3 regions of the Roseibium algicola genome follow, and region 3 is predicted to be linked to each of the others. Evidence: predicted binding sites of a transcription regulator. Region 3 holds the regulator's gene; each other region holds the start of a gene.
What was found. The regulator PhoB, encoded in region 3, activates phosphate uptake and scavenging genes when phosphate is short. The targets are predictions, from matches to a motif close to TGTCATNNANCTGTCAT.
Positions count from the first base shown of each region.

Region 1 (3,277 bases), 730 kb from region 3:
GGTTGGCCATCAACTCGGTCATCTTTGCCTTGATGTCGTCCGGCAGCTTCTTGGACAGGACGACCGGACCTTCCGGGATCACCGGCGAACGCCAGATTTCCTTGATCTCGGTCATGTCGACCAGACCCGCATCGGTTGCCTTGCGCAGAGCGCCGGAATTGTAGCCGTCTTCCCATTCGCCAAGACCGTCAGCCCAGGTCACGCCGCCTGCGATGTCGCCGTTGAATACGGCAACGATGGTCTGCTCGTGACCGCCAGTGAAGACGACGTCGGAGAAATACTCACCCGGCTTCATGGAGTAACCGAGTTTCGGGATTTCGATGGACGGGATCAGGTAACCGGACGTGGAGTTTGGGTCGCCGAAGCCGAAGGTCTTGCCCTTCATGTCTTCCAGGGAGTTGATCTCGCTGTCGACGCGGGCAAACCCGATGGAGTAGTAGCCGTAGCTGCCGTCGTTGTTGACCTTGACCAGAACCGGCTCAACGGCTTCCGGGTCGGTCAGGAAGACTTTTGCGTAGCCGGAAGCACCGAGCCAGGCCATGTCGAGGTTACCGCCGAGCAGGCCTTCGATAACGCCGTTGTAGTCTGCCGGAGCAAACAGCTTTGTCGGAACGCCGAGCAGTTCCTCGGTCTTTTCGCGCAGGCATTCGTTGGCACGCAGACGGTCGGAGGCATTTTCGCCGCCGAGCAGGCCGATACGGAATTCCGTGATTTCCGCAGCACCGGCAACAGAAGCGTTCAAAGCGATTATGCTGACGGCAGCAAGCGCAGCAACTTTAGCAACGAGTTTCATTTGGGACACTCCCCGAGAGTTCTCAATTTTGATGACGTTAAGCGGGTGCGCAGCCGGATCAGACCGCTGCTGCCGCCGGGGTCATCGCACCGGCGGATTCTCTGGAACCGGGCTGGCCGGCATCGATGGCGGTGGATGTCGCCGCCTCGTTGAAGCTTTCATCGGCACCGTAGATTTCGCGTGCGACAGCCGTGGTCAGCGCTTCCGGCGCCCCGTCGAACACGAGGAAACCGTCGCGCATGCCAATCACCCGGTCGCAATAGGTCCGGGCAGTGTCGAGCGTGTGCAGGTTGCAGATGACGATCTTGTTGTCGCGCTCGTGAATTTCACGCAGCGCATCCATGACGATCTTGGCATTCATCGGATCGAGCGAGGCAATCGGCTCGTCCGCCAGGATCATGTGCGGGTCCTGCATAAGAGCGCGGGCAATCGCAACACGCTGCTGCTGACCACCGGACAGCTCCTCGGCCCGCTTGGTGGCTTCCTGGGCAATGCCCAGTCTGTCGAGCGCACCAAGCGCGGAATTGACGTCTTCCTGGCTGAAGATGTTGAAGAGGCTCTTCAAGGTGCCGTGACCGTTGAGGCGCCCCAACATGACGTTGGTGACAACATCCAGGCGCGGCACCAGGTTGAACTGCTGGAACACCATGGCGCAGTCGCGCTGCCAGCGGCGCATCATGCCGCCTTTCAGGCTGAGAATGTCCCGGCCATCGAACAGGATCTGTCCGGCGCTGGCGGGGGTCAGCCGGTTGATCATGCGCAGCAAGGTTGACTTGCCGGCACCGGACCGACCGATGATCCCGACCATCTGCGGTATTTCGATATTAAAACTTACTTTGTTGACCGCGGTCCGAGACCCGAAGGTCTTGGTGACTTCCTGAAATTGAATCACGCGCCAGCCCTGTCCGTTGTGTTCGTCGTGCTGCGCGACAAGAGCCACCGGACCATTACAGAAAAATGACATTCCTTTGTCGGGGAGCCCAAAATTTTATGACAAATCAATGACATCCCTGCCTGAAGCATTGGCAGAACAACCATCTCCGGCGGGAATTCCGCAGCGCTCTCAGCGCTTTCCGGGCCCCCTCGGCGTCACACATGCCTGGCTGAAATTCACTCGGAAATCAGTGCTCAAATACAAGGCTTCTACCCGCCAAATGCCGTTTTCACCGCTGTGGATGCATGCAAAAAAAGTGACGGGAGTCACGCCAGTGTCATCAAAGCGTCACGACCGGTGCCAGCAACACGGCTACAAACCGTTTCCGCACTCCTTCCAACGCTATATGGAGCATCCATGTCCGCCCCGACCCAGAAGCCTTCCCTGACCGAAGCCCCAAACATTCACCCGGAGGCCAGGGTGCTGAATTGTGATCTCGGCATCTGGACCGAGGTTGGCGCACGCACGGAAATGCGCGAAAGCAGCATGGGGGACTATTCCTATATCGTGCAGGAAGGCGATGTCGTCTGGTCGACCATCGGCAAGTTCTGTTCCATCGCCCGTCGCGTCCGCATCAATCCGGGAAACCACGCAACCTGGCGCGCCTCTCAGCACCACTTCACCTACCGCGCTGCTGCCTATGACCTTGGCGAAGACGACGCGGATTTCTTCCAGTGGCGCAAGGACGACTGGGTCACCATTGGCCATGATGTGTGGATCGGCCACAACGTCACGGTGCTTGCCGGCGTCTCGATCGGCACCGGAGCTATTGTTGCAGCCGGGGCAGTCGTCTCCAAGGATGTCGCCCCTTACACCGTTGTTGGCGGTGTGGCCGCCAGGGAAATCAAACGGCGTTTCACCGAACAGCAGGAACAGGCGCTGATCGATATCTCCTGGTGGGACTGGTCCCATGAAGAGCTGAAGCAACGGCTACCCGATTTTCGCAAGTTGTCGATCGACGCGTTCATCGAGAAGTATCGCTGATCCCGCAGGTGGCGCGGGCACCTGCTCTGGTGAGCCGTGCCCTCTTTTCCCGCTGCACAAAATTCCCGGGACGCGTTACACTTGCACCATGCAAACAGAAACCGCCGTTCTTGAAAGCAGTCTTGGACCGTCGCTGCGGCGCTGGCGCGTACTGAACCGGGTCAAGCAAGAAGCTCTGGCGCATGAACTCGGCGTCTCGCAGACGAGGATATCGCGCTGGGAGAGTGGCATGTCGCAGCCGGACGACAGCGACAGGGCGAAGATCACCCGTCTGCTGAGGGCACGTCCGGAGAGCGCCGCCGACAAGGCCCTGCTTGATCTTGTCTCCCGGTCCGCAGTTCCCGTGCATCTGGTCTGCGACCTCACACACAGGCTGCTGGCCATGTCCGTACCGCGTGCCTGCGAATGGCGCGCACCGGTGAACGAGTTTCTGAACCGGCCCCTGTGGCGTTTTGCGTCCGAAGGCATCCGGGCAACGGAGCACAGACTGACCGACTATGGCTGGTTCGAGCCGGATTCTCCGGACATTGTCTACCGAACAGAACACGTTGATTTTCCGGAAATGA
Region 1 covers NZ_CP019630.1:411,029-414,305, forward strand. The annotation lists gene phnD (phosphonate ABC transporter substrate-binding protein) at 1-793, opposite strand, end outside; gene phnC (phosphonate ABC transporter ATP-binding protein) at 852-1,685, opposite strand; gene B0E33_RS02040 (DapH/DapD/GlmU-related protein) at 2,085-2,711, shown strand; gene B0E33_RS02045 (helix-turn-helix domain-containing protein) at 2,800-3,277, shown strand, end outside.
Region 1: a site for PhoB is predicted at 1,784-1,800, ahead of phnC (phosphonate ABC transporter ATP-binding protein). Genes of this name have one in related genera too.

Region 2 (3,277 bases), 1.7 Mb from region 3:
GCAAGGTATCGATTGCGGAAGTCCGCGTCGGCCGCATGGGCATCACCGAAAATGGCAAGCCGATCGCTTTCCTCACCGATGCCGGCGGCGACTATGCGGTTCTGCAGTGGTTCAAACCCGGTGTGACTGTCGAGCAGATGCAGGATCCGGACAAGGAAATCCTCGATTTCGCGTCGGAAGAAATCGTTCGCAACCCCGGCGGCACCTGCGACCGGCAGATCGAATCCCGACTGAAAGCCATGAAATAATACGACTGAATCTGAGCCAGTTTTTAAGGATAGGTTCAAATAATACGTCCTGAGCGCAAAGATTACGAATTTTTCATCGAATTCGACTTGTGCTCGGGATAGGCTTTTCCCATATGTTGAGGGAGTTGTGTTGCATGCGCGATTGCATGCGCACGTCTATCTAGAAGGGGATTTTTACGACCATGTCGACCTATGACCGTCAATCTCAAGGCGCGTATACCGTCGCCGGCGCACGCGCCGAGGCCGGCATCGATCAGGGCCTGCGCTCCTACATGCTGGGCGTCTATAACTACATGACCATCGGCCTTGCGCTGACCGGCTTTCTTGCGCTGGCAACGGTCATGCTTGCAACGACCACCGATCCGAACTCTGCTGTCGCCAGCCTTGGCAACGGCCGCATGCTCACCCAGCTGGGTGTTGCCATCTACGGCAGCCCGCTGAAATGGGTTGTCATGCTCGCACCGCTCGGAATGGTGTTCTGGCTGTCCTTCCGCATTCAGTCCATGAGTGCCGGCGCAGCGCGGACCCTTTTCCTGGTCTACGCATCCGTAATGGGTATCTCCCTGTCCTCGATCTTCCTGGTTTACACCCCGGGCTCGATCGCTCAGGTCTTCTTCATCACCGCCGGTACCTTCGGCGCGCTGAGCCTGTTCGGCTACACCACGAAGAAGGACCTCTCCGGCTGGGGCTCGTTCCTGTTCATCGGCCTGATCGGTATCGTGATCGCGTCGCTGGTCAACATCTTCATGGCATCTTCCGCCCTGCAGTTCGCCATCTCCGTGATCGGTGTTCTGGTGTTCGCCGGCCTGACCGCCTACGACACCCAGCAGATCAAGGAAATGTACTACGAAGGCGACAGTGGTGAAGTCGCTACGAAGAAGTCCGTCATGGGCGCGCTGCGTCTGTACCTCGACTTCATCAACCTGTTCATCATGCTGCTGCAGCTGTTCGGCAACCGCGACTAAGCGCAGCCAAACTGAACAAACGGAAAAGCCCGGCCTTGTGCCGGGCTTTTTTGTGGCCGCACGACTGTCCGACACATCGCTTGCCTACACTTGCGTCAATGGGCGTCAACGCCAGCCTTGCGCAAATCAATGGAATGAAGCGGCAGAACACTGCGCTGCCAGGCTTGGCCGAACCAATCGTCTGGTCCGCGGCCGGCGGGTAACCGACCAGCATTAGCCAGTCATTGACGCGACCATCAAGGAAATGCCTGTAACCGGATCAACGCAGGGGAAATGAACCTCATCCGGCCATCAGCTGACTGACCGGATGCCTGGTCAGGCGTCGACCACCCGAAGATGTTTTTTCTTCTCCAGAACCCTCAGCACCTGCGCCAGATCGTGGCCACGCTTCAGGATCATGCCCCCGGTCGCCACGACCGAATAAGCGCCCTGGCGGCGGGCCAGCTTCGGGTCCTTCTCGATCCTGTAAAGCGGCATTTCGGAAGATCTGCGAAACACGGAGAAGATTGCCCGGTCCTTCAGGAGGTCGATGGCATAGTCCCGCCACTCGCCATCGGCGACCATGCGCCCGTAGAGCCTCAGAATGACATCGAGTTCGCGCCTGTTGAATGCAACAATGGGTTTGGGAGGGGGAGCCGGTTGATGTTGTGGCGACGGGCTTGCACCCGCACCACGCTGAAACGCGCTGTCGTCGGCTTCGCTCATTCCGCCTCCATTCCGTTCGCGGTTTCGCTGCTGACAGGTAACCGACAAGAGAATCGTCGGGAGACGCCTGTCACCTGGCTGTCATGATGCGTCTTCTTTAGCCATTCTGGCAAGCCCGCAACGTCATATTGACAGACAGAGGTCGGAAACCAGAGTAATTTTGCCAATAAGTTTTACGGGAAGAAGTGCAAAAACGAACGCAACGGCACTTTGCCAAGAAAGAATGCATAAATTTCCTTGATTTTGCCGCATTCCAGCCCTTGGCCAGCCATTTTAGACACCCATATTATGATCATACCCTGATGGGTATGGCCCGTAGAAGCCGCGGAATGCATTAGCCCCCCAGCCCCCCGGGGTTTTTACTGGCCAACCAGATTTAGTGAGTCAAACATCAGGGCAACTGAAGGGCCGGCATTATGCCGGCCCTTTTCATTTGTGAACTTGCCTGTTCTTCTGCTTTCAAACTACTTCATAAAATCCCTGAGGAACGACAGGAACCGCGCATCGGTTCCATAGGCCACATTGACCCGCATTGCCGGCTTCTGCCGGGTCTCCCGGTTCGGATAGAAGACGGCGCCCGGTGCAATGAAGATGCTTTGCTTGCTGGCAGCGGCGCACAGTTCCCTTTCATCCACATCATCGGGAAACTCCACCCAGAGATAGAACCCGGGTATGGAACACTCACGCACGGACAACCCGATCGCCTCCAGTGTCCCGAAGGATGCCTTGTAGGCATCTTCCACCCGGTTCCTGAGACGCCGCAGATGTCTCAGATAATGGCCGGCCTGCATCAGATTGAACACGAAGCGTTCGACGTGGTCGGATGAATTGACCACCGTCAGCATCTTGATATCGGCAAGCTGGCGGATGATGTCCGGATTTCCAGCCACGTAACCGCATCTGAGACTGGCCGAAAGTGTCTTGGAAAAGGTGCCGAGATAAAGCACCCGCTCCAGCTGGTCCAGCGCCGCCAGCCTTGGCAACGTGGCCGGAAGAATGTCGGCAAGCGCATCGTTTTCAACCAGGAGAAATCCCCAGCGCTCGGCAAGCTGCATCAACCCGAATGACCGCGAAGGGGACAGGGAACCGCCGGTCGGATTGTGGCCGTGGGACTGGGTGACAAACATCTTCGGCCGGTAAAGAGCGAGTTTGGCGGTCAGGTCTTCCAGGTCCGGACCGTCCCTGTCACGCCGGATACCGACAATCTGCACCTTGGCGAAGGTCAGCTTGGAAAAGAGCGGATAATAGCCCGGCTCATCGACAAAAACCGTATCACCAGGCTCCGTCAGATGCCGGATGATCAGATCCAGGCCATGGTTGACACCATGGGTCAAAAGAAGCCCTTGCGGATCGGCCGGG
Region 2 covers NZ_CP019630.1:2,876,803-2,880,079, reverse strand. The annotation lists gene B0E33_RS13485 (hypothetical protein) at 1-248, shown strand, start outside; gene B0E33_RS13480 (Bax inhibitor-1/YccA family protein) at 431-1,213, shown strand; gene B0E33_RS13475 (DUF2794 domain-containing protein) at 1,529-1,918, opposite strand; gene B0E33_RS13470 (aminotransferase-like domain-containing protein) at 2,383-3,277, opposite strand, start outside.
Region 2: a site for PhoB is predicted at 1,987-2,003, ahead of B0E33_RS13475 (DUF2794 domain-containing protein). Genes of this name have one in related genera too.

Region 3 (3,277 bases):
TGGAACCGCTCGGGGTTGCCGTTGTCATAATGATAACGGCGCGCGCATTTGATGGCAGCTTCCATCGCTTCCGCGCCGGAATTCACGAACAGCACCTTGTCGGCAAAGGTTTCCGCGCACAGGCGCTGCGCCAGCCGTTCGCCATCCGGGATCTGGTGCAGGTTAGAGGTATGCCACAGCTTGGCTGCCTGATCCTGCAATGCCTTGACCAGATGCGGATGGGCATGACCGAGTGCGTTGACCGCGATGCCGGAACCGCAATCGAGGAATCGTCGGCCATCGGTGGTAACCAGCCAGACGCCTTCCCCATGATCGAAAGACAGGTTCGATCTTGCGTAATTTCCGAATAGTGCAGTCGCGGACATAACCTCGTTTGTCTCCTTTAAACGCCCCTGCTGTCCCCTGCGTCGCCCCGACGCCGGGCCGTCACCTTGAAAAGATGCCGAAGGGCCAAAACGCAACGTGCCGCCCCGATGAGGCGGCACGCAGCGGCTTTCTTATACACTGCCGGTACCATGCACTGTCAATGGAAATGGCGCACAAGACATTTCATGTGCCGCGGAGGGCGGATTTCATAAAATTCTCAATGACCTCGCCATAATTGGGGAAAAGTCGTTTCATCCCCAACTGGTTTGGGTCGAGTGGTTGCCTGACAAATTAACGTTATTGTAACCTCTCAGCAATCAGACACGAGATCTCGTGAGGCAAATCACCAAGAGGCACTAGATCTGCCAGCATTAAGCGTGCTTGCGCATGCTTAACACGGGGTTAATGGCCGCAGGACGGTCAAACTAAAGGGTGCGGCAATGAGTTGGACAAACGAACGAGTTGAGCTTCTCAAAAAGCTTTGGGGCGACGGCTTGAGCGCAAGCCAGATCGCAGGCGAACTGGGTGGTGTTACCCGTAACGCCGTGATCGGCAAGGTGCACCGCCTTGGCCTGTCCGGCCGCGCCAAGTCCACCTCTTCAAGCGCCAAGCCGCGCCGGCCGCGCACCGCAGCTCCTGCAACGGGTGCAGCGCCGAAGAAACCGACGACGTCACATCCGCAGTCGATCGGCGCGACGGCCCTTAAAGCAGACATCTCGCCTGCACCAGTGGTGGCCCCCAAGCCGCGCGTAGAGCCGATTGCAGAGCTCGTTCCGATCTCGCAGCGGGCTACCATCCTGACGCTGACCGAGCGGACCTGCAAATGGCCGATTGGCGACCCGGCGACCGACGACTTTTACTTCTGCGGCCGCCAGTCCGATGCCGGCGTCCCCTACTGCGCTCATCACTGCAAGATCGCGTATCAGCCGGTCGCCGACCGCCGCCGCGATCGCAAGACGATGGCTCAGGCAGGCTGATAGCCTCGCACCTAACCAATTCATGAGAAAGCCCGCCATCTGGCGGGCTTTTTTTTGTTTGGGCCTTCCATTGACCAGATGCCCGACCCCGACCAGTGACCTCCCACGGCTTGTTCTTGGCACCGATCCATGTCGTTTCCGTTCCATCAAATCAAACCTTGTTTGACCGCTCCGCCACGACAGGGACCGCAGGATCAGCCCCGACACCGACACATCTGATGGGGTGGTCGCAGAAGAGAACCTTGTTCCGCGAAAGGCACATAACCGCTGAGAAACAAAAAGCCCGCTTGAAAGCGGGCTCCTTAATTCCATTCTGCAAGTTGCGCTCAGGCAGTGGCAGAGGTGAACTGGTCATTGAAGGCGTATCCGGCACCACGGACGGTACGGATAGGATCCTTCGCCTTGCCCTTGTTCAGAGCCTTGCGCAAGCGACCGACGTGAACATCGACAGTGCGTTCGTCCACGTAGACATCGTGACCCCAGACCCCATCCAGCAGTTGTTCGCGGGAGAAGACACGGCCAGGCGATGTCATCAGGAATTCCAGCAGGCGGAATTCCGTCGGCCCCAGGTGTATTTCCTTGGTGTTGCGGCGAACGCGGTGCGTTTCGCGATCCAGTTCGATATCGCCGGATCGCAACATGCTGGACACCACTTCCGGACTTGCCCGGCGCAGGATGGCGCGCACGCGGGCCATCAATTCCGGTACCGAGAAGGGCTTGACCACGTAGTCGTCGGCACCGGTCGACAGGCCGCGGATGCGCTCTGCTTCCTCACCGCGTGCCGTCAGCATGATGACCGGCAGGCGCTCGGTGTCTTCGCGCGCCCGCAGGCGGCGGCACAGTTCAATTCCGGACAGGCCCGGCAGCATCCAGTCGAGCAGCAACAGATCCGGCAGGCTTTCCCGCAGGCGGATTTCCGCCTCGTCACCCCGGACACAGGACTCGACCGAGTACCCTTCCGCTTCCAAATTGTATCTCAATAGAAGGCTGAGCGGTTCTTCGTCTTCAACGATGAGCACCTTCGGCATACATCTCGCTCCAATTACCGCAACCGGCGCCGAAGCGCCGGCCGTTAAGATCTTCTGCAAATCCGACGATTACCGGCGGGTCAGACCGCGCCTGTTTCGTCGACCTTTGCCCGGTCTTCCGGCAAACGCTCGCCAGTGACCATGTAGTAGACGTTCTCGGCGATGTTCGTGGCGTGATCGCCGATGCGCTCGATGTTCTTTGCGCAGAACAAGAGATGGACGCACTGGGTAATGACCCGCGGGTCTTCCATCATGTAGGTCAGGAGTTCGCGAAAGATCGACGTGTAGATCGCGTCGACCTCGGCGTCGGCTTCCTGAACCCGGCGGGCGGCTTCCGCATCCTTGCGGGCGTAGGCATCCAGCACCTGCTTGAGCTGCGAAAGAGCAAGTTCCGTCATGTGCTCCACACCGATCGCGAGCTTCTTGGACTGCAAGTCGCTGTCGATGGCGATGACGCGCTTGGCAACGTTCTTGGCAAGATCGCCAACACGCTCCAGGTCATTGGCAATGCGCGTTGCGGCGGTGATTTCACGCAGGTCCTGCCCCATCGGCTGGCGGCGGACGATCAGCTCGATCAGCTTCACTTCAAGTTCGTTGTAAAGGCTGTCCAGACGGACATCGCCCTTGATCGTCGCCTTGGCAAGCTCCAGATCCTGCGACACCAGCGCGGACACCGCATCGGCGAAAGCCTTTTCGGCAATACCACCCATTTCGGCAACCTTGCCGGCCATGGCCGTCAGTTCGTCATCGTAAGCCGAGACTGTATGTTCAGACATCCTGTGTCCCCTTCAGAAACCTAAAAAATGCTTAGCCGAAGCGGCCCGTAATATAGTCCTGCGTACGCTTGTCCTTCGGATTGGTAAAGATGTCCTCCGTCAGACCTTCCTCCACCAGAACACCCAGGTG
Region 3 covers NZ_CP019630.1:1,139,777-1,143,053, forward strand. The annotation lists gene B0E33_RS05350 (aspartate aminotransferase family protein) at 1-365, opposite strand, end outside; gene B0E33_RS05355 (GcrA family cell cycle regulator) at 807-1,343, shown strand; gene phoB (phosphate regulon transcriptional regulator PhoB) at 1,670-2,371, opposite strand; gene phoU (phosphate signaling complex protein PhoU) at 2,452-3,147, opposite strand; gene pstB (phosphate ABC transporter ATP-binding protein PstB) at 3,179-3,277, opposite strand, start outside.